Regions from separate parts of the Exiguobacterium abrahamii genome, predicted to be linked through region 2. Evidence: riboswitches for the same ligand, from Rfam matches in the RefSeq annotation. Region 2 holds a riboswitch; each other region holds the start of a gene.

Region 1 (7,907 bases), on a different contig from region 2:
AACACCGGGAGAATTCGAGGATGTCTGGGAACAGTTCGCCAATCTGCGTGCCTATTTTCAAAAGGCGGAAGAAGCGGAAGATACGATTTTAATTTATTATGTCTGATCAGCTTCAATCATAAAAAAAGAGACCCGCTTCCAAGTCATAGACTGGAAACGGGTCTCTCGTCGTTCAGATGAATCAAGAGGCTGACTCAAAAAGAATGACGCGTCTTTTCACGCCCTTTCCTCAGGTGAGACACAAGCCGATTTTCCGGCTTTATTCAAGCAGGAAAACGGGTCTTGTTTGTCTCTTACAGCGCAAAGAGGCACTTTTCCTGTAGGAGTGGCGTGAAACACGTCATTCTTTTTGTTACGAGATAGGGTGGCAGATCATCGTTCTGCCACCCTTCTCTTTGTGGAAACGGACTTTTGAGTCAGCCTCATCTTTTACGTGAATTGCCAGATTAAAAATCGATTTCGTCCGGATCCGGTCCGAGGCGGACATCCGTTGCGATACGATCAATTTTCTCAAGATCATCAGCATCGAGTTGGAAATCAAAGACGTCGAAGTTTTCCGCAATGCGTGCTGGTGTAACGGATTTTGGAAGAGCAACGATGCCGTTGTCGAGATGCCAACGTAAGACGACTTGTGAAGGTGTCTTGCCGTGTTTCTCTGCGATTTCCTTGAAATCATTGATTTCGAGGAATTTCCCTTGCATGAGTGGGCTCCATGCTTCGACTTGAATGTTGTGATCTTGCAAGTATTCGTGCAGTTCGTGTTGCGGTAATTGTGGGTGCAACTCGACTTGGTTGATCATTGGTGCCATCAAGCCCTCTTCTGCCAATGTATCGAGGTGATGTTCTTTGAAGTTCGAGACACCGATCGCTTTGATCTTGCCTGCTTCATACAGTTCAACCATTGCTTTCCACGCTTCGATATAGCCTTCGACCGGCCAGTGAATGAGATAGAGGTCAAGGTAATCTGTTTCGAGACGTTCGAGCGATTCTGCGAATGCTTCCTTCGTCCGACCGGCACGAATATCATCGTTCCAGACTTTTGACGTTAAGAAGAGATCCTCACGTTTCACGCCGCTTTCCTTGATTCCTTTTGCGACACCGCGCTCGTTTTTGTAGACAGCAGCCGTATCGATATGACGATAGCCGACACGTAATGCTTCAGCGACAGCAGCAGGTGCTTCTGTCTCTTCATCTACTTGCCAGACACCGAATCCGATTTGGGGAATCGTAATACCGTTTGAAAGTTTTGCGTATTGCATGTGTTACTCCTCCTCATAAAACGTAGTTTAGATTTGCTCGTTTAGTTTAGCATGAACGAACGAAGACGTCCGTTTCCATGCTCATGGAGGAACAAAATAAGGTAAAATAGAAAAGAATCATAAGATTTAATCGTGTGTTAAAAGAGGGGGAGAAAAGATGGCTCAAAAGAATAAACAGCTATCCAAATGTACTTGGCTTAGCATTGGCGCGTTGTTAGTAACGCAGGCAGTGGGTCTGTTTCTTAGTGCGCGAAAGTCAGGACGTAATCCATGGGTGTGGGGAGGCGCTGGACTCGTTCAATTCCCGCTTCCGGCAATCGCTTACTTAATCTTAGAACGACAAGCGAAGCAGAAAAAATAATAAAAACAGGTCCAATCGTCGACGCGATTGGACCTGTTTTTATGGTTACGAAGAAATTTTTTCTTGCTTCGTCGCTGTCTTCTTCATGCGTGGCAAGCCGAAGAAGATGGCGATTGATCCACAGACGAAGAGGAGGAACGGGTAGAACAGATACGGAATCAGTTCAGGAGAAGCTGTTTTCGTCAATTCTGCTGCGATCAAAAGTTGTGCCCCGTACGGAATGATGCCTTGAATACCACAAGAGAAGATATCAAGGATACTCGCTGATTTCTTGCGATCGACTTCATACGTATCGGCGATTTCAGCTGCCAGTGGTCCAGCGACGAGAATCGAAATCGTATTGTTTGCTGTCGCGAGATTCGTTGCACTGACGAGTGCCGCCATACTGAATTCGGCACCCCGACGCTGTGAAATCTTGCGTGTCAGCGTCTCTTTTAAGAAGGCGATTCCACCGTTGAACGTAATCAAGCTGACGAGACCACCCATGAGGAGCGTCAAGATGGAGATCTCCGCCATGCCCAACATGCCTTCAGACATCGAGAGGACGAAGCCACTTAAGCCGAAGCTACCATCAATCATACCGATGATGCCGGTGAGTAGCGTACCACCAATTAAGACAAGGATGACATTGACACCGAAGATCGCAAGAACGATGACAGCGAGATATGGAATCAACTTGTAGAATTCAAAGGCTTTTGCTTCGACGACGTCACCAGAACCGGAAACGAATGCGAGCAGGATGACCGTCAAAATAGCAGCCGGCAGGACGATCATGAAGTTCGTCCGGAATTTATCGCGCATGTTCGTTTTTTGGGTACGGACGGCAGCAATCGTCGTATCCGAGATGAACGACAAGTTATCGCCAAACATCGATCCACCAACGACAGCAGCCGCTGCGATCGCAACGTTGATGCCTGTCGCTTCATGAATACCGAAGGCGATCGGTGCGAGTGCAGCAATCGTTCCGGTAGATGTCCCCATCGCCATCGAGATGAAGGCAGCGATGATGAACAGACCACTCATGAGAAGCGATGGAGGTAGAAACGTCAAAGCGGCATTAACGGTCGCATCGATGGCACCGATTGCTTCTGCCGTTCCAGAAAACGTACCGGCTAGTAAGAAGATGAAGACCATGATCATGATATCGGGATTTCCGGCACCCGTTGCAATTCGTTCAACCGTTTGATTGATCGATCCTTTCGTCGTGATTGCAGCAAAAATCAAAGCGATCAGTGCGGCGATAAGGATCGGAAATTTGTAAAAGTCGTCATAGAAGATCCCGGCTCCGATGAAGAGGACCAGGAATACGACGAGGGGAAGCAGTGCCCATTTGTTAGGCGTGATCGTTTCATTCATTGTTGACACCTCGTTTCTCAAAGATACAAAAAAAGACCCCTTCGCAAGAAAGAAGGAGGTCTTTATGAAATAAAGACGCTCTTCTTATCTCTCAAGCTTTCGCTTGCTGGATTTGGCACAGTACGAATCAAATCGTCCGCTGCCGAAACATCATTGGGCCAGTCCCTCCGTTTCTCGCGATAAAAAGAAGTCATTCAATTGTTGTAAAACACGTTTCTTACCGTACCGCATTGAGTAACGCGTGTCAACTGTACTTTACTGAAGTGCCTTTTTCAATGTTTGGACGTTTTCTTCCATCAACTTGAAATAAGAACTGTTTTGTTGCGCTTTCGTGACCGACTCTAGATTATGAATCGTTACGGATTCAGCTCCGATTTCTTTTTGGATGACACGTGCAACCTTAGGTGAAACTGTCTCTTCGAACGCGACGTATTTCAAATCATGCATCCGTGCTTCTTTCACTAAAGCGGCCAGTTGCTTTTGTGACGGTTCATCAGAAGGAGAAATTCCTGCGATCGGCAGTTGTGTGAAACCATATCGTTCTGCGAGGTAACCGTAAGCGGCATGCGTAACGAGAAGTTCTTTTTTCGATCCATCAGCGACCGCTTGTTTGAACTCTTCATCGAGTGCGTCAGCTTGTTGATCGAACGCTTTTAAGTTTTTCTCGAATGTTGCTTTGTCTTTTGGTACTTCTTTTGATAGAGCAGTTGTAATCGAGCGTGCCATTGCTTTTGCGTTGACAGGGTCGAGCCAGACGTGTGGATCGTATTTTCCGTGGTCATGACCCTCTTCTTCATGCGCATGTTCATCTGTTGCATGATCATCATGCCCTTCTTCTTCGTGGGCATGTTCGTCTTCTGTATGCCCTTCTTCTTCATGTGCATGAAGTGTAGCATCCGACTCTAGCAAGTTGACGTCCTTACTTGTCTCGACGAAGCGGACATCCGTGCCTTTTAGACTCTCCTGGATTTTTTTCGAATACGGCTCGAGCGTCGTACCGGTTAAGAGGAACAAGTCGCCCTTGGCAATCTCAGTGAGTTGTTTTGACGTTGGCTCGTAAGAGTGGGGGTCTGCTCCAGGTGGGACGATCATCTTGACGTCGACTTGATTACCACCGATTTCGCGGGCAATAGCAGCCGTCGCGAACGTTGATGCATAGACTTCTGTCTGGGTTTTATCTGAAGTCGATGAATCGGTATTTGAACCGCAAGCAGCGAGGACACTTGCACTCGCGAAGGCGACCGTTAAAGCAGGAATGATTTTTTTCATTATATGATACCTCCATTATTAAAACGTAACTATTCCGATTTGGACTTTCTCACTATAGCGGAACGCCGATGAAGCGTCAAGTAGGAATACCGAGACGTTCGACATCTTTTAAAACGGGGTAAAAGGATAATAAAGTGAAGAAACTGGTACGTCTTTTGGAGGTGATCAAGTGAAACGTGAAACTGCATGGCTAATGGGGGGAGCTGCGTTATTGACGACGGCAGCAGCGGGAGCGAGTATCTGGAACAATTATGGTGCATTGCTTCGATGGACCGAACCCGCCTTGCCACTCACAGAAAAACAACTGGCACCGCGGACGCTTACCTATAAACAGGTGGGAGACCGCATCTTACAGCTCGATCTCTATTATCCACCGGGAGAGGGACCGTTTCCCGTTGCCATCTATGCACACGGTGGTGCATTTGTTCGTGGAGAGCGCGATGACATATTCTGCTTTAGTCCAATCGTCGACCGTCTGCTTGAACTCGGAGTTGCCGTCTGTAGTATCGATTATCGTTTGTTTGAAGAGGGCAGTTATTTTCCGGATAACCTCGAAGATGTACGGGATGCGTTATGTTTTTTGAATAAGGAAGCAGAGGATCTTCGCATTCTAAGAGGACGGATGATGGTATGGGGAGACTCAGCCGGAGCCGCACTCATGCTGACGACGGCACTTGCCCCATCTGCTTTCGTTGGTGAGCGTGATGAGCGCCACATGCCATTGATCAGTGGTGTGATCGCTTTATATCCACCGACGAACTTTTTGTTGTTTAATTTCATTCAGACTTGGATTGCCCACATTAAGTTCTACAAGGGGGGACGAGAAGAATGGCGCAAGCTGATGACGCACGTCTCACCCGTCACACATTTATCGTCGGATGCCCCGCCCATCATGCTCTTGCACGGTAAAAAAGATCCAATCGTTCCATTTTCTCAAGCCTTGCATTTCGTTGAGAAGGGAGCGGATGTCGGAGCCGATGTTCGTTTGTTTTCCTTCCCGAACGGCACCCACTCACTTGCCAGTTTCGCTCAGACGGAAAATCCGTTAAAGATTGAGCGATTGCTCGAACGAATTGAACGTTTCACCTGTCAGGTGCTACTGTTGCCACCGCGACAACTTCCGAATGGAAAACATGATACAATCAGTCATATTTCTTAAATGAGGGAGACAGAGACATGACTGAAATTTGTTTAGTGCGGCATGGTCAGACGGATTGGAACTTAAACGAACGGATTCAAGGAAGAGAAGATATCCCGTTGAATGCAACAGGAAGAAGACAAGCGGAACTCAGCGCCGCTTATCTATCGAATGAAAAGTGGGATGTCTTGTTAGCAAGTCCTTTATCGCGTGCCGTTGAAACAGCAGAAATCATCGGTCGTGCTGTTGGTTTAACGATCACAGGGACAGATGAGCGACTTGTCGAACGCGAATTCGGAGCCGCTTCCGGTGAACCGGTCGCAGCGATTTACGAAGCCGTTCAAGCGAACGATACGACACTTGTGCCAGGTCTTGAAACGGAACAAGCCATCCAGGATCGCGTGTTCGATGCGCTACAGGAAGTGACACGCACGTATGAAGGGAAACGAGTTCTAATCGTTTGTCACTCGCATACGATCAAGGCAGCATTATCGTCGATTGATGCGACATTTAGTTACCGGACACCATTGAAAAACGCGTGTGCGAATTATATCCATCATACGGATCACTATACGATTGATCGCATCAACGTAGCGGACCACATCACGGACGAGGTTGAAAAACCTTAAGAGACGGGTGCGTTCGGATGCTCTGTCAAATATTGTTTGAACGTTTCTTTAGCGATACTGGTGATATGGGCGCCACGTTTTGAACGACGATCCTTATACTCTTGAACGAGTTCTTCGCCAGCGAATCCATCTTCGACGACTTCGCGTAAGATTGATTCAGATAAATCATTTTTCATCATGACCATCTTACCCGTGAAGACATATGAGACGTTTTCGCTTAAGACAGTCCGTTCAAGAGGCGTGACGATCATCGCGGCAGGGTCATTATCAGGTCGTGAGATCGTGATTTCAATCAAAGCACGTAAATGTTTTGTGAACAATTCATCGACAATCGGCTGATCCGTCGGAGGAACGACGATTTCTGCAACCCACTGTGCCGTCTGTTCGGTACTGACCGTCAATCCGTCCTGAATGGCGACGGGAATCGTCGTATCACGTCCTGACTCATCCATTAAAATGCGTAATGTGCATAACTTAAAGGTTTTCATGAAAAAATACCCTCCCTTGATCGCTTACGATTTTCCTACAGTATACCGTGAGGAATGTAAGACGGGAAACTTTTCCTGACGAAATTCGTATGAACTATGTTTAAATAAGACTAGATACTACTAAACAGGAGGATCGTTCATTATGCCGCAAGTACTCATTGGAATATTAGGAATCCTGGGTATCGTTCTACTTGCCCACCATATCATCATGTATTGGCATGCTGAACCGACAGACCGCCCGACGCTTGCATATCGCATTGCGCTCCTGATTGCCTGTTTGCTACTCATTAGTGGAAGTGATCATTTAATCAGTATTTTCTACGCGGATTCCTTAGCTGAATTCGGTCAACGCATCACGTATATCGTCTTCATCGGAGGTGCACTTGGCTTCGCATGGTACTTTCGTAAGAAGATGGAACAAGCGCCAACAGAAATGACACCTGTCGGAAACGAAGCAGGATTAACATGAGAAAAAGCGCCGTTCATTCCGATGGAGGAAGAACGGCGCTTTTTGGCGTTTTATTTTAATCCACTTGCCAGTCGAGTATCCCGAATCATGTCGAGTTTGAGCTTCCAGAGACGATCGCTGAATGTGACAGCATAAATCTCTGGCAAACGCAGCCGTTTGTACTCTTCCCACAGACGACCGATCTGTGTTTCGTGGAAGTGGCGGCTCTCTTCGATCGTCGGAACCGTATAGACCAGTTCTCCATCTTTGAAGATTGGTTCAAGTAACCGTTCGACCTTGAACTGTTCGATGCGATTTCGGAACGATGGGTCCCGGACGTCGATGAGATCGACAGCTTCAAGTGTCGACGGATCTTCGTCCATCAACGTCACGTAATCGCCTTTGAACTTATCCGTCACCGGATCGATGATGCGATACACTTCCTTGATATGGGGCGTCGTCGTTTTTGCTTTTGACGAGGATACTTTAATGACGGGTGCGAGCTCGCCATCTACTTCACGCGCGACCAGTTTATAGACCATTCCAAGAGCTGGTTGTTCGTAGGCTGTGATACCGCGTGTTCCGACGAGGAACGTATTGGCTTGGGCACCTTGGATGCGTAAGTCCTGGATGACGTACTCATCGAGGTCCCCTGATAAGACGATGTCGACTTCCGGGAAGCCGGCTTCGTCCAGCATGTTACGGGCACGTTTTGACAAGTAAGATAAGTCGCCAGAATCGATTCGGATGCCACGTAGTTTATGCCCTTTGGCTTGGAGCTCCTTCGCAACCGTGATGGCATTCGGAAGACCACTCTTGAGCGTATCGTACGTATCGACGAGTAATGTCGCCTGATCCGGATAATGAGAAGCGAATGTCCGGAATGCCGTCAATTCGTCATCGTGGAATTGAATGTCGGCATGTTCCATCGTTCCACCACACGGAATGCCGAAGTCGCG
Region 2 (7,907 bases):
ACTGCATCTCAAAAACGACCGGAGCACTTGATAGCAGTGCATCCAGTCGTCGTTTTCCGCTTATAAATATCCGTTCTTCCGATCGTGGAATTCTTGAGCGATCGCCCCGCGCGTTCGTTCATCAGCGAGGACGCGAAGCGCTGTCCGAGCGAGGATTTTCGCCCCCGTGATCAATGCTTCATCTCCAGCTTCTGAACGAGCCGCTTCTTTAAATGCTTCCGTATGCGCGACGAGATCGTCCGGACCAATCTTGATATACGGATGGATCGTCGGAATAACTTGACTGATGTTACCGGCATCCGTCGAACCAAGACCCGGTCGTTCATCTAAGTGGACCTTTTCACCAAGCGCCTCTGCTTCTTCTTGGAACAGACGGTCGAACGTCCGGTTGAAGACGAGATTATCGACTTCATTTTGGAAGGCGATGACGTCAAGTGTCGCCCCAGTCGCGAGTGCCGCGCCTTGGGCGACGGCTTTGACTTTTTCCGTGACGGCATTCAATCGTTCTCGTGTCGTCGTCCGGATGAAGAAACGTGCTTTTGCGTATTCCGGGATGATGTTCGGCGCATCGCCTCCATGCGTGATGATTCCGTGAATCCGGACATCGTCCGGTAATTGCTGACGTAAAGCATTGATTCCGTTAAAGAGTTGGATGACCGCGTCGAGGGCATTGATGCCTTCTTCCGGTGACGCCGCTGCGTGTGCCGGACGACCCGTAAAGGCAAAGTCGAGTGGATCGACCGCAAGGGAAGAACCCGTAATCCGTGTTTGACCCGACGGATGAACCATTAAGGCTGCATCGATTCCTTCGAGTAACTGATGTTTGACGAAACTGCCTTTCGCACTACCGTTCGGTCCCCCTTCCTCGGCCGGTGTTCCAAGGACAACGACACTCCCGCCGACTTCATCGAGCACTTTACTGAGTGCGATCGCTGCCGCGACACTCGTCGTGCCGATGATGTTATGTCCGCACGCGTGACCAATGCCTGGTAACGCATCATATTCAGCCAGAAAGGCAATCGTCGCGCCTGGTCGGTCGCTCGACTTCTTCGCGAAGAATGCGGTCTCGTGTCCCGCGACGCCGAGTTCTACCGTAAAACCTTCCGCCGTTAGACGTTCCGCATGGAGCCGCGAAGCAAAGAATTCCTCGTTCCCGATTTCCGGCGTTGCATGAATCCGGTGACTTGTCTCAAGATGCGATTCCCGTTTTTGTTCGATGTCTTGTTCAATCGTCTCTACCCATGTCGTGCGTACTGGTGTCGTCATACTGTCCACTCTCCTTTTAAATTTATTCGCCGATATCGCTCAGTGGAACGAACGTCGGGATCGTACTGCCTTTATATTCTTTTTTGATGAAGGCCGCGACATCTTTTTGTTGATACAGCGACGCGATTTTTTTCAGTTCTTTTTTGTTCTTATCTTCCGTCCGTGTCGCGATGATGTTGATGTATGGTTTGGCTGTCTCGTTCTCATGAACGATCGAGTCCTTGATCGGGTTGAAGCCAGCGTCAACGGCAATGCCATTGTTGATGATTGATGCCGCGACGTCCGGTAAGACGCGTGGCGTTTGCCCGGCGACGATCGGAACGATTTTCAGCTTCTTCGGATTCTCGACGATCTTATCGACCGAGCCGTTGCCATCGAAGTCGTCCGGTAGCTTGATCAGACTCGCTTCTTGCAGTAATAAGAGGGCGCGCCCCATGTTCGTCGCTTCGTTCGGAACGGCGATTTTCCCGCCATTTGGAATGTCTTTGACGTCCTTGTATTTATCCGAGTAGATCCCCATCGGTGCGATGACGGTCGTCGCGATCGGTGATAGCTTCAACTTGTGTTCCTTCTTGAAGGCGTTGAAGTAGGAAATCGTCTGGAAGGCATTGGCGTCGATCTCGCCCTCAGCCAGTGCCATGTTCGGCTGGACATAATCGGAGAACTTGACGAGCTCGATTTTGATGCCTTCCTTCTCTGCTTTTTTCGCGACATAATCCCAAACTTGTGTGTCTGAACCGCTGACACCGAGCTTGATCGTCTTTTCGTCTTCTCCTGATGCTGCGCACCCGGCAAATAAAATCGTCGTGAGTGTTGCTCCAATTGCTACTGCTTTTTTCATGACTGAATCGCTCCCTTGATTAATGTCTTCTGATTTTTCGTGCGACGATGTTGCCTGTCGTCTGTAAGCCTTGGACTAAAATGACGAGAATCCCGACCGTGATGATCATGACTTTCGTATCGAATCGTTGATAACCATAAGTAATTGCTAAGTCACCCAAACCGCCACCACCGATGGCACCTGCCATCGCTGACGCCCCAATCAAGCCGACCGTCGCGATCGTTAAGTTCAGGATGAGTGAACCAAGTGCCTCCGGCAGAAGGAAGCGGAAAATCGTTTGAAACGGTGTTGCGCCCATCGCTTCTGCTGCTTCAAGAACGCCTTTATCGACTTCGAGTAACGAACTCTCAATCAAACGTGCCATGTACGGTGCGGCGTAAAAGACGAGCGGGACGATGGCGGCTTCTGTTCCGATCGATGTCTGAACGATCAAGCGCGTCAAGGGGATGATTGCGACGAGTAAGATGATGAACGGAATCGAGCGGAAAATATTGACGATACTGTTGAAGAACGTGAACAGTGGAACATTTTCAAGCAATGCGCCTTTTCGCGTGACAACAAGCAGGATCCCGAGTGGTAAACCGATCAAGGTCGAGAATAAGAGTGAGACGGATACCATCGTCATCGTCTGCAAAAATGCTGTCCAGATATCACTGTAATTAACTAGCATGGGCAAGTACCTCCTCGACCGTCACCTGTGCCTGATCGATGTAGTGTAACGCTCGTTTCACTTCAGCCGGCTCACCGATCAGTTCAACGAGCAGAGTGCCAAACGGTGTCTCCTGCAACTCTGTGATGCTCCCGTGCAAGATATTGACATCGACGTCAAAGCGTTTTGCGACTTGCGATAAGAGTGGTTGACCGGTATGGTGTCCGAGAAAATGAATCTTATAAATTGGATGTGCACTCCGCGACTCGATCAACTGACGAATCGATGCTGGAATCTCGTCATGCATGACAGAGCGGACGAAGTTTTTCGCTGTCTCAGTCTGCGGATTTGAAAAGACGTCAAAGACCGTTCCTGACTCGATCAGTTTCCCAGCTTCAATGACAGCGACGCGGTCGCAAATCTCCCGGATGACGCCCATCTCGTGGGTGATCAAGAGAATCGTGATCCCGTACTCGGCATTAATCCGTTTTAATAACTGGAGAATATGATGCGTCGTCTGGGGATCGAGCGCTGACGTCGCTTCGTCACATAAGAGGACGGAAGGTTGCGTCGCGAGTGCCCGGGCGATACCAACGCGCTGTTTCTGTCCACCCGACAATTGATCCGGATAATGATCCGCCTTATCCGCGAGATCAACGAATTCGAGCAACTCCGTCACCCGGCGGCGAATCTCATCTTTCTTGACGCCTGCGAGAACGAGTGGCTTCGCAACGTTCGTAAAGACCGTGTTCGCATTCAATAGATTGAAGTGCTGAAAGATCATGCCGATCCGTTGTTTTGCTTGGCGCAATTTTTTCGGAGACAGTTGCGTTAAATCTTCCCCATCGACCGTCACCGTTCCTGACGTCGGTCGTTCCAACAGATTGACGCAGCGGAGCAGTGAACTTTTTCCGGCACCGCTAAAGCCGATGACACCAAAGATTTCGCCTTTTTCGATTGTCAGGTCGACACCGTCGAGCGCTGCGATCGTCTGATCTTTCGTGACGTACGTTTTTTTGACTTGATGAAATGCAATCATTCCGTTTTCCCCCTTCATTCAACAAAAAAGGTCTCTTCTTGAGAAACAAGAAGAGACCTGGATCCGCACAGTGGCAGAATCCACTCCACTCATCTCTCAGACATCTGTCTGATGGAATTGGCACAGTGCTCATAATGAGTCTGTTGCCGAGGTTTCGTAGGGCCAGTCCCTCCACCTCTCTGGATAAGTATTGCGGTATGAAATTCGTATGTGTGTTGTTGCGTTGTTGCTTATGTCGTAAAACTAATTTTTACATTACGGGTCGAAACTTTAAAAGTCAACCAACTTTGCAAAAATAATCCATTTGGCGCATATCGATGGATAAACAAGTTACGAATTAGCTTAATGAACGGATCATGATTCGTCAAGAACGATTTGACAAGTCATTTTCGAACGTGCTACCATCGTTTCAATGATTATTCCGACAATTCCAATATGATATTTATCAAGAGTGAACGAGAGACCTGGCTCTATGACTTCACGGCAACCTGCAATCTGTAAGGTGCTCCGACCAGCAAAGCGCGGCTTTGGATGATACGGTGAAAAACTCGTGGGCGTCCAAGCAGTGACGTCGACGAGTTTTTTTCATGAATGGAGGAAAAATAGTAATGATGAACTATCCTGTATTGACTGGTGCTGAAGCGTTTTATTTTCAAGGTGGACCGATCGGCATTCTAATCTGTCATGGGTTTAATGCCACTCCGCAAAGTGTCCGAGACGTCGGTGAGGCATTCGCTGCTGAAGGTTTTACCGTCTATGCCCCGCGCTTACGTGGACATGGAACGAACGTCCGCGAGTTTGAACAATCGACTGCTCGATGTTGGAAGCAAAGCCTGCAAGACGGCTATGAACGTTTACAAGAAACATGCGATCAAGTCTTCGTCATCGGTCAATCGATGGGGGCGACGCTTGCACTGTCACTCGCCGCTGACGGCATTCCGTTCGCCGGCATCATTACGATCAATGCCGCTCTTTCCGTTCCATCCTATGAAGCACTATCGTTCGACGACGGTCCAGAGTATTTACCGGAAGGGGCACCGGACATCAAGCGGTCTGCTTTCGAAATCATTTATGACCTCGTTCCAAGCCGTTGTGCGTTCGAACTCGTTCGTCTGATGGATGAGACGAAAGGACGTCTTGGATCGATCCTTCTACCGACCTTGATTCTTTACTCGGCGACGGATCACGTCGTTCCGCCATCGAGCTCAGATTATCTGCATCAACATATCGGGACGAATGATAAACGCAGCTACTGTTTACTGAACTCGTATCACGTCGCGACACTCGATCATGATCAGGATTTGATCGTTCGTGAGACGATCCGCTTCATCGAACGCTCAAGCCGGTTCTCACAGGAAACGGGATAATAAAAAAAAACAGCTATTCACTTAGAAGCGAATAGCTGCTACATCAAAGGACGACCGCGATCGGTTCGTCTTTTTTTAATTTTCTTGGTGCTGCACCGACTGGAGCGGCTTCGGTTTTCCAGGCACCTCATGGCAATGGCGGCATCGTGGCTCATACGATTCTGAAGCGCCTACTAGGATGATCGGATCATCGTAGTTCGCTGGTTTTCCATCAATCAACCGTTGTGTCCGGGAAGCCGGATCCCCACACGAAAGACAGATGGCCTGTAGCTTCGTTACGAATTCTGCGCGCGCCAGTAATTCCGGCATCTTGCCGAATGGCTCTGCCCGGAAATCTTGATCAAGACCTGCACAAATGACGCGTTTTCCGTCTTGTGCGAGTGCTTCGATGACTTGTACGATCTCATCATCAAAGAATTGAACTTCATCGATTCCGACGATTTGTGTTTCTTCTGCTACTGCTGCGTAGAGATCGCGACTCGTCGCCATCGGAATCGCCACGACGGAATTGCCGATATGAGAGACGACATGCTCTTCATGGTACCGGTCGTCGATTGCCGGCTTGAATACTTGAATGGGCAGTTTGCCGTACTGCGCCCGTCTGACACGACGAATCAACTCTTCCGATTTCCCGGAAAACATACTGCCACAAATTACTTCGATCCAGCCGTACTGATTTATTACATGCATCATCGTCCGACACCGTCCTCTAAAAATAGTCACTTTAACGAGTATAGCCCGAAACGGTATCGAGAAAAAGGGTTGACTTCCGGAAATCAAAATTCATTTTTTCTTTACCTAGAATTTTTGTCCTTTCATTCCAACCGTCCCCTATTTCCTGTACACTGAAGAAGAAGACTCTCACGAAAGAAGGTGTCCCCGATTCATCATCTCTTACATGACATCCTGCACCAATATGGTGCCCTTGGTCTCTCCGTCCTTCTCGCAGGTGGTATCGTGGGATTGCCGGTTCCTGATGAGACCCTGCTCGTCCTGTCCGGTTTTTGGATGCATCAAGGCAATCTACCACTCGTCGGTACGATTCTCGCCGCTTACGCCGGCAGTTGTATCGGGATGACGATCAGCTATTTACTCGGATTAAAACTCGGTATGCCACTACTACACCGCGTCGGACCGAAAATGCGTATCTCAGAAAAACATATTCTTTCCGCTGAAGCCGGATTTCGTCGTTACGGAAAATCGGTCCTAATCATCGGTTACTACATACCTGGTCTCCGCCAACTCTCTGCCTTTTTTGCAGGTGTCTCGAAAATGCCGTTTCGCGTGTTTGCGAGTTATGCGTATACAGGTGCGTTGATTTGGATCAGCGTTTTCTTAGGCGCCGGCTACTTCGTCGGTCGTCATCTCTCGTTCCACAAAGTCGTGGACTATATCTTGGCACATCCGGAAGTCATGCCGTATTTAATCGGGATTGCCGGTGGAATCGCCTTCTCCTTCGTCTTGAAGACGTATCTCGCGTATCGTTCACAATTCAGTCTATACAAAAACAGCCTGCTTCCATAATGGAGGCAGGCTGTTTTTTTAAGAACCGACAAGTGATTACTTGCGGCCGTATTTTTTGTTGAAGCGATCGACACGACCATCTGCCGCGTTGAACTTTTGACGACCTGTGTAGAATGGGTGCGAGTCTGAAGACACATCCACACGGATGAGTGGGTACTCGTTACCATCTTCCCAAGTGATCGTTTCGTTCGAAGAACGAGTAGAACCGCTTAAGAATTTGTACTCAGTCGTTGAATCCATAAATACTACTTTGTTGTAGTTAGGGTGAATTCCTTGTTTCATGGTTGATTTCTCTCCTTCCGCCCTGGTTCATTTGCTGAGCCAGAGTAAGTTACCTTCCTATACTAAACGATTTTTTTGCGCGTCGCAATAGTTATTTTTCCGTCGTCGTTTCCTTCTTGACGGTACGCGGTTTTGCCGGTGCGCGTCGGACCGCCTTCTTCTTTTCCTTCTCGAGTTCGACGAAAAATTCCTCATTATTTTTCGTATCACGAATCTTACGCAAGAACGTATCAACGAATTCGTTCGACTCATTCATCGTCCGGCGAATCGTCCAAAGCGCATCGAGTTGCTCTTTCGGAAGCAAGAGTTCTTCCTTCCGTGTACCCGACTTCCGAATGTCGATCGCTGGGAAGATCCGACGCTCTGACAGCTTACGATCAAGATGCAACTCCATGTTACCCGTCCCTTTGAATTCCTCATAGATGACGTCATCCATGCGTGATCCTGTCTCAACGAGTGCTGTCGCAAGAATCGTTAAACTACCACCGTGTTCGATGTTTCGCGCTGCCCCAAAGAACCGTTTCGGCTTATGGAACGCAGCCGGGTCAATTCCCCCTGAGAGCGTCCGACCGCTTTGCGGTACCGTTAAGTTATAGGCCCGTGTCAGACGTGTGATCGAATCCATCAAGATGACGACATCCTTCTTATGTTCGACGAGTCGCATCGCCCGCTCGAGGACAAGCTCAGAAATCCGGACGTGGTTGTCTGGTGTTTCGTCAAACGTCGAGCTGACAACATCTGCTCCCGGAACCGAGCGCTCAATATCTGTTACTTCCTCAGGACGCTCATCAATCAAGAGAATGATCAATTCGACTTCCGGATGATTCTCCTGAATCGAGTTTGCGATTTCTTTGAGGAGTGATGTCTTCCCTGCTTTTGGAGGTGCGACGATCAAACCACGTTGACCAAACCCAACCGGTGCAATCATATCCATGACAC
Region 3 (7,907 bases), 440 kb from region 2:
TGCAGAAAAAATCAAGTCGGATTCTGATGTGTTGTTAGTCGTCGGAATCGGCGGTTCGTATCTCGGAGCGCGCGCTGCGATCGAGATGCTCGGACACTCATTCCATAACTTGTTATCAAAAGAAGATCGCAAAGCACCACAAATCATCTATGCAGGTCACAATATCTCATCAACGTATCTGCATGATTTGTTCGAAGTCCTCGAAGGAAAAGATGTATCAGTCAACATCATCTCGAAATCGGGTACGACGACAGAACCAGCAATTTCGTTCCGTCTCTTGAAAGCGTTCATGGAAGAGAAATACGGTAAAGCAGAAGCCAAACACCGGATTTATGCAACGACGGATAAAGCGCGTGGTGCATTAAAAACACTCGCAGACTCTGAAGGATACGAAACATTCGTCATTCCGGATGATGTCGGCGGCCGTTTCTCTGTGTTGACACCGGTTGGTCTCTTACCAATCGCAGCAGCTGGTATTTCAATCGAAGAGTTGATGCAGGGTGCCCGTGACGCGCAAGAGCGCTATGCGAGCGAAAACCTAGCTGACAACGAAGCGTATCAGTACGCGGTCGTTCGAAATGCGCTTTATGCGAAAGGGAAGACGATCGAGCTTCTCGTCAACTACGAACCAGCACTTCATTATGTATCAGAGTGGTGGAAACAATTATACGGCGAGTCAGAAGGAAAAGACTTCAAAGGGATCTTCCCAGCAGCGGTTGACTTCTCGACGGATCTTCACTCGATGGGACAATACGTCCAAGAAGGTCGTCGTGACCTGTTCGAGACAGTTATCAAAGTCGGTCAAGCGCGTCATGCGTTGACTGTTGAAGAAGACGCTCAGGATCTCGATGGATTGAACTTCCTTGCAGGGAAGTCGATTCAATTCGTCAACGATAAAGCAGCAGAAGGTACGTTGCTTGCGCACACGGACGGACAAGTACCGAACTTGACAGTCGAACTTCCGGAGATGACACCGTATCACCTCGGATTCCTGTTCTACTTCTTCGAAAAAGCTTGTGCGATGAGTGGTTACCTCCTCGGAGTGAACCCATTTGATCAGCCAGGCGTCGAAGCGTACAAGAAAAATATGTTCGCGCTTCTTGGGAAACCAGGATTCGAATCAGAAAAAGCAGAACTCGAAGCACGTTTGAAGTAATGTGAAACGACAGTCGATCGTTCCCTAGTGGAACATCGGCTGTTTTTTTGTCTTTAGCGGATGATAGTAGGCTATCATTTTCCAGATTTACAGGTAATCCTAGCGTTTTCACTTTTAGAATACCCGTGAAACAGGTAAAGTGAAGTTAGAAGAAGAAATGAGGTGCACGTACGTGATTACATTCTTGGATTATTATCAAAATCAAGTGGAGTTAAGTTTTGATGACCATCCGTTCTCGGATCGTCCCTTGCACGTGTGGGTCATTGCCGTGTACGAAGGAAAATGGTTGCTGACCCATCATAAGCAGCGGGGGTATGAATTTCCTGGTGGAAAGGTTGAACCAGGGGAAACGGCAGAAGAAGCCGCACGTCGCGAAGTGATGGAAGAGACGGGTGGGGAAATCGATTCTCTCTCATATGTCGGACAGTATCGGGTTGCTGGAAAAGGTGATACGATCATCAAAAACATCTATTTTGCGCAAATCGGGTCATTGTCGTCTCATCTTGCCGTGGATGAAACAGATGGTGCTTTTCTATTCGAGGAACTCCCTGATCGTCTCGATACGAATCGACAATACAGCTTTATGATGAAGGACCGTGTCCTTCCGGAGACACTCCGTGTACTTAGCGAACGCCGATTGGTTTGAACTTCCGCGGCAAGGTCCGTTTCGGACGTTTCGGATGTTTTATACCACAGCGGACGGAGAACGGGTCGGTGCCTATATCGTACTCCCGCAAGTCGCGAACGGTCAGGGAATTCTCTACTTGCGTGGTGGAACGCGTTCGATCGGAATGGTCCGACCGACACGACTGCTCGCGTTCGCACAGGCAGGCTTTTTTGTCATGGCACCTTTCTATCGAGGGAATCTAGGCGGTACGGGAAAAGAAGACTTCGGTCATCACGATATCGAAGACGCCTGCAGTGCCTTTGACTGGTTGCAGCAACGTGTCTCGCATGTGCACGCATTTGGATTTTCACGTGGTGGACAGATGGCATTGCTCCTTGCGCATCACCGTCCAGTCGCCCGAACGGTGTCCTGGGCAGGGGTGACGGAGTTGACGTGGACGTATGAAGAGCAGAAGACGATGCAAAAGATGCTGCGGCGATACACGGGAGGTACACCAGACACGGTTCCTGATGAATACGCGGTTCGCTCGCCGCTCCATGTCGAACCTCAAGGTGAAGTATTATTGATTCACGGTGCATACGACGAGAACGTTCGTTTACGACACGCGACGGCTTATGCCGCGCGTCATTCCGAAAAAACGATGCTTCAGACTTATGCCTATGCCCATCAATTTCCGATTCATGACAAGTTGCGTGTGACACGGAATGTGTTGAATTGGTTTGAGACTGGTATCTATAATCGATGATGCAACCGGTACGATGAATGTCGTATCGGTTTTTTTGTCATCTGAAGAATTGAACTTACATACATAATGGGAAAAAAAGAATATTGATTCGTTGTAAAAAACAATAAACTTCCTGAAAAATAAATTTTGATATAATTAGAACCATATGAGTAATGTAGAGGGGGATGGAGGACGATGGATATCTTACTAGCACGTCAACCCATCGTTGACCGAATCGGAGCAGTTGATGCATTCGAGTTACTGTATCGTTCCGTCAAACAAATGAACGTATTCGACGGTGATCTAGCGACGATGGATGTATTAACGAATACACTCGTTCATATGGGTGTAGAGCATGTCGCTGAAGGTAAAAAACTTTTCGTCAACTTTACAGCGGATCTCTTAAAAAGTGATCTGATTCACTATTTAGATCCAAAACGGTTCGTTATCGAAATTTTAGAAACTGTTGATATCGATACAGAGATGTTATCTGTGTTGCACAGTTGGAAAGAAGCAGGTTTTACACTAGCACTCGATGATTTTGTGACCGATTTACTTCGTCAACATGGAACAGAATTATTTGCACTAATTGATTTAATTAAAATCGACATCGAAGCGATTCCCATTCGCGAGCAAAGTGCGATCCTGCATATCGTCCGTCGTAATTATCCCCATATCAAGATGCTTGCCGAACGAGTCGAGACACATGAAGATCACACACGTTGTCTTGAAATGGGATATGACTGGTTCCAAGGCTATTTTTATGCTAAGCCGATGTTGATGAAGGGAAAAGCTGTCCCTCCTCAATTGCCGGTATTGCTGAAGATGCTAAAATGGCTCGATACGGATGAGAAATACGATGAAGTCATTGATGAGATTGAAGCAAATCCGTATATCAGCATTCAAGTACTGCAACTGATCAATTCTCCAGGAATGGGATTACGAAATACAGTCAGCTCTGTTCGTCAAGCCATCTCACTACTTGGCTTCTCACAACTCAAAAGCTGGATTTCGTTAATCGTCTTGCGTGAGATGAAGCTTGCTAGTCCTTACGAATGGTCAAATGAGTTACTCCGGTCTTCTTTACATTGTGCTAAGCTCTGCGAGTTGTTCGCAACGGAAACACGGACGCTGCAACCAGAGAGTGCCTATATGATTGGCTTATTATCGCATATCGATGCGTTATTATCCGTTGATATCGACGACATCATCGGTCAATTACCAATCGAAGATTCTTTGAAGGTTGTCCTACAAGGAAAAGATCATCCATTCCGTGATTGTTTAGTGCTTGCGATCAGTGCAGATCGCGGTGATTTTGATCAGTTCGAACTGCTCAGTCAACGTTTAGGTGTCTCACTTCCACGAGCCTATGCGCTACTAGCAGAAAGTCAAGAATGGCTTAAACAAAAAGAAACACATCTTCAAGAAAGAACGGATTCTATCCTATAAAATAAAAAAAGAGCCCGAGGGCTCTTTTTTTATAGGCGTGGACCAGCTGACTTGATTGCATCCGTCGCACTTTCGAAGCGAAGGAAATTGTGTTGGAATTTCTCAGCAAGCGAACGCGCTTGTGTGTCGTATTCGTCCGGATTTGACCAGACGCGTACCGGGTTGAGTAACTCGCTTGGAACACCTGGAACTTCAAGTGGCATGTGAAGTCCGAAAATCGGGTGTTCTTCTGTTGGAATCGTTGCAAGTGTACCGTTGACGGCAGCGTTGACCATCGTCCGTGTATAGGATAGCTTCATGCGGCTACCTGTTCCGTAAGCACCGCCTGTCCAACCTGTGTTGACGAGATAAACAGTGACACCGTGACGATCAATCAATTCGCCGAGCATCGTCGCATATTTTTCAGGCATCAGTGGAAGGAACGGTGAACCAAAGCATGTCGAGAACGTTGCTTCCGGTTCCGTGACACCGCGTTCTGTTCCAGCGAGTTTTGATGTATATCCTGATAGGAAGTGATACATCGCTTGTTCTTTCGTCAATTTACTGATCGGAGGCAAGACACCGTACGCATCAGCCGTCAAGAAGACGATCGTCTTCGGATGACCAGCACGTGACGGAACAGCGATGTTATCGATCGCTGTAATCGGATAAGCAGCACGCGTATTTTCCGTCAACGATGTGTCATCGTAATCAGGATGACGGGCTTCGTCGAGCACGACGTTTTCAAGGACGGTTCCGAAACGGATTGCGTCAAAGATTTGCGGTTCTTTTTCACGCGATAGATTGACCGTCTTCGCATAACATCCCCCTTCGATGTTGAAGACACCGTCGTGCGACCAACCATGTTCATCGTCACCGATCAATTGGCGACTATCATCTGCTGACAGGGTGGTCTTACCAGTACCGGATAGACCGAAGAACAAGGCGACGTCGCCTTCGTGTCCGACGTTTGCCGAGCAGTGCATCGAAAGGACATTTTCTTGTGGCAAGAGATAGTTCATGACGGAAAAGATCGATTTTTTGATTTCTCCCGCGTATTCCGTTCCACCGATTAAGACGATCCGGTGTTCGAACGACATCGCGATGAACGTCTCGGAGTTCGTTCCGTCAACGGCAGGATCTGCTTTGAAATGTGGCGCATAGACGACCGTGAACGGTTCGAAGGCAGCCACTTCAGGATACTCGCGTAAAAAGAGTTGTTTGGCAAACAGGTTATGCCAAGCGTATTGTGTGAGCACACGGACCGGAAGGGTGAAGTGCGTATCTGCTCCAGCAGCAGCTTCTGTGTAGTAGAGCTGATCGGCTTCGTTCATGTAACGAAGAACCTTTTGCAACAATTGTTCAAATTTGTCTCCATCCATTGGTTGGTTGACATGACCCCAATCAATGTGAGACTCGCAGGAAGAATCACGGACGATGAACTTATCTTTTGGTGAACGACCTGTAAATTTCCCCGTTTCTACAGATAATGCGCCGTTCTCAGCAAGGACACCTTCTTCGTTTCGAATCGCATGTTCGACAAGTTCAGCAACAGATAGTTGTTTGAACACATGCTCTTTCTTGAGTAGTTCTTCGATATTCAGGACCGTCATCGGCATCCTGACCCCACCTTTCCCCTACGTTGGTTTTGGCTCACTGCATTTAGTATGACACATTTATTATATATGACATACTAAAGAGAGAGCAATCATTTTCTGGTGCTGATTTCTATTTATCTGGAAACGCTTTCAGCATTAACAGTTTAACATCTCTTTCAAAAAGTTTCGACTAGAATTTGAAACCTTGCTTGACAGAGTAGGTACAACTTTATATCATGTAATTCGTAACGGATACTCTTATTCTGAGCAGGTGGAGGGAACAAGGCCCGAAGAAACCCGGCAACCGTCCTACATTAATTCACATATTAATGAGGGAAAAGGTGCTCTCCTGAAGCGAAGTAAACACTTCGAACGATAAGAGGGTAAAGGAAGAACGCACAACCTTTCCCTGACCATTTTTTGGACTTGGAAAGGTTTTTTTCATTTTACCGTCCCACTCAACTAGGGGAAATGAGTACACCGTCAAATTCTTTTTTGGGAGGGTCATACATGACAAACCTTAATCGCCGACTATTCACGTCGGAGTCAGTCACTGAAGGTCATCCAGATAAAATCTGTGACCAAATTTCGGATTCAATTCTTGATGCGATCCTCGCAGCGGATCCAAACGCGCGTGTTGCGGCAGAAACTTCTGTTACAACAGGTCTCGTTCTCGTTGCAGGTGAGATCACGACATCAACTTACGTCGACATTCCAAAAGTCGTTCGTGAGACAATTCGTGAAATCGGCTACACACGCGCGAAATACGGTTTCGACGCAGATACGTGTGCTGTATTGACATCAATCGATGAGCAATCAGCAGACATCGCTCTTGGTGTCGACCAAGCGCTTGAAGCACGTGAAGGTAGCATGTCTGATGCAGAAATCGATGCAATCGGTGCAGGAGACCAAGGTCTCATGTTCGGTTACGCAACGAAAGAAACACCAGAACTCATGCCACTTCCAATCTCGCTCTCGCACCGTCTCGCACGCCGTTTGGCAGAAGTGCGTAAAAACGGTCAACTCGACTACCTTCGTCCGGACGGAAAAACACAAGTCACGGTCGAATACAACGAGAACAACGAGCCGGTTCGTGTCGATACGATTGTCATCTCGACACAACACGCAGAAGAAGTCACGCTTGAGCAAATCCAAGCTGACTTGAAAGAACACGTCATCACACCGGTCATTCCGGCTGAATACATCGACGCAGCAACGAAATTCTTCATCAACCCAACTGGTCGTTTCGTCATCGGCGGACCACAAGGAGATGCTGGATTAACTGGTCGTAAGATTATCGTTGATACGTATGGTGGATACGCACGCCACGGCGGTGGAGCATTCTCAGGTAAAGATCCAACAAAAGTCGATCGTTCAGCTGCATACGCAGCACGTTACGTCGCGAAGAACCTCGTTGCTGCAGGTCTTGCAGACAAAGCAGAAGTTCAACTCGCGTACGCAATCGGTGTCGCGCACCCAGTATCAATCGCGGTTGACACATTCGGTACAGGAAAACTTCCTGAAGCGCAACTCGTCGAATTGGTTGCTGAAAACTTCGATCTTCGTCCGGCTGGAATCATCAACATGCTTGATCTCCGTCGTCCGATCTATCGTCAAACAGCTGCATACGGTCACTTCGGTCGTACAGATGTTGAGCTTCCATGGGAGCAAACAGATAAAGCAGCAGTTCTTGAAGAGCAGGCAAAACGTTTCGCATAATCAAAAAGTCCGAGAACCCTTCGTGGGTTTTCGGACTTTTTTGTTTACGGGGAACTTTGCAGGAAACGAATGTTTTTTCTAGAAGAGGGTAAAAGTACATGAGTCGATTCGTATGAATACAAAGGGGGGTTCCGATTATGGAAATACGCGAAGCTATTCCAGCTGATGCAGGACGTATTCATGACATTGCTGTTACATCTTGGTTGGATACGTATGCAGAAATCTATTCCGAACGTTCGAAAGCGCATTTCGTGCAGGAGGCGTATCCGCAAGAAGAAGTCGTTCGTGCGATTCGGACGGCGGAAGAAGCACGGGGAGAGTATTTTTATGTCGGAATCATCGATGAGGAAATCGTCGGTTTCATTCATGCTGTTGATGTTGAGGGAACGTGGGAGATCGTTCGTTTGTACGTCTTGCCGAAATATCAGCAAAACGGCATCGGGCGACGACTGATCCGTGAACTCGAACGACAAGGAGCCGTCCCACTCGAAGTATACGTGGAAGCACGTAACTATAAAGCACGTCAGTTCTTGACCTCATTCGGTTTTGAAGAACTCAGTGAGATGACGGAAGAAGTCTTTGGGCAAGTAGAATCTGTCATTCGTCTTCGCCATGTCGCCTCGTGAAATCCGTCTTGGGACGGTTTCGTGTGCG

Evidence for each region. Region 2 has a riboswitch for S-adenosylmethionine ahead of ITJ88_RS00405 (methionine ABC transporter ATP-binding protein). Riboswitches for the same ligand answer to the same signal wherever they lie in the genome.
Region 1: another riboswitch for S-adenosylmethionine. It lies ahead of ITJ88_RS13310 (Na+/H+ antiporter NhaC family protein); the one in region 2 lies ahead of ITJ88_RS00405 (methionine ABC transporter ATP-binding protein).
Region 3: another riboswitch for S-adenosylmethionine. It lies ahead of metK (methionine adenosyltransferase); the one in region 2 lies ahead of ITJ88_RS00405 (methionine ABC transporter ATP-binding protein).

Annotation. Positions count from the first base shown of each region.
Region 1 covers NZ_JADOYC010000005.1:10,891-18,797, reverse strand. The annotation lists gene ITJ88_RS13325 (hypothetical protein) at 1-106, shown strand, start outside; gene ITJ88_RS13320 (aldo/keto reductase) at 447-1,259, opposite strand; gene ITJ88_RS13315 (hypothetical protein) at 1,417-1,620, shown strand; gene ITJ88_RS13310 (Na+/H+ antiporter NhaC family protein) at 1,666-2,976, opposite strand; SAM riboswitch class I at 3,058-3,162, opposite strand; gene ITJ88_RS13305 (metal ABC transporter solute-binding protein, Zn/Mn family) at 3,232-4,245, opposite strand; gene ITJ88_RS13300 (alpha/beta hydrolase) at 4,415-5,404, shown strand; gene ITJ88_RS13295 (histidine phosphatase family protein) at 5,422-6,012, shown strand; gene ITJ88_RS13290 (YwpF family protein) at 6,009-6,500, opposite strand; gene ITJ88_RS13285 (hypothetical protein) at 6,643-6,969, shown strand; gene ITJ88_RS13280 (nicotinate phosphoribosyltransferase) at 7,020-7,907, opposite strand, start outside.
Region 2 covers NZ_JADOYC010000001.1:67,074-74,980, reverse strand. The annotation lists gene ITJ88_RS00420 (M20 family metallopeptidase) at 61-1,266, opposite strand; gene ITJ88_RS00415 (MetQ/NlpA family ABC transporter substrate-binding protein) at 1,289-2,107, opposite strand; gene ITJ88_RS00410 (methionine ABC transporter permease) at 2,127-2,777, opposite strand; gene ITJ88_RS00405 (methionine ABC transporter ATP-binding protein) at 2,767-3,795, opposite strand; SAM riboswitch class I at 3,882-3,985, opposite strand; SAM riboswitch class I at 4,235-4,336, shown strand; gene ITJ88_RS00400 (alpha/beta hydrolase) at 4,404-5,162, shown strand; gene ITJ88_RS00395 (thymidine kinase) at 5,238-5,852, opposite strand; gene ITJ88_RS00390 (DedA family protein) at 6,036-6,686, shown strand; gene ITJ88_RS00385 (type B 50S ribosomal protein L31) at 6,723-6,968, opposite strand; gene rho (transcription termination factor Rho) at 7,060-7,907, opposite strand, start outside.
Region 3 covers NZ_JADOYC010000001.1:506,294-514,200, forward strand. The annotation lists gene ITJ88_RS02520 (glucose-6-phosphate isomerase) at 1-1,156, shown strand, start outside; gene ytkD (RNA deprotection pyrophosphohydrolase) at 1,329-1,802, shown strand; gene ITJ88_RS02530 (alpha/beta hydrolase family protein) at 1,774-2,529, shown strand; gene ITJ88_RS02535 (EAL and HDOD domain-containing protein) at 2,704-3,957, shown strand; gene pckA (phosphoenolpyruvate carboxykinase (ATP)) at 3,987-5,555, opposite strand; SAM riboswitch class I at 5,790-5,916, shown strand; gene metK (methionine adenosyltransferase) at 6,045-7,253, shown strand; gene ITJ88_RS02550 (GNAT family N-acetyltransferase) at 7,391-7,879, shown strand.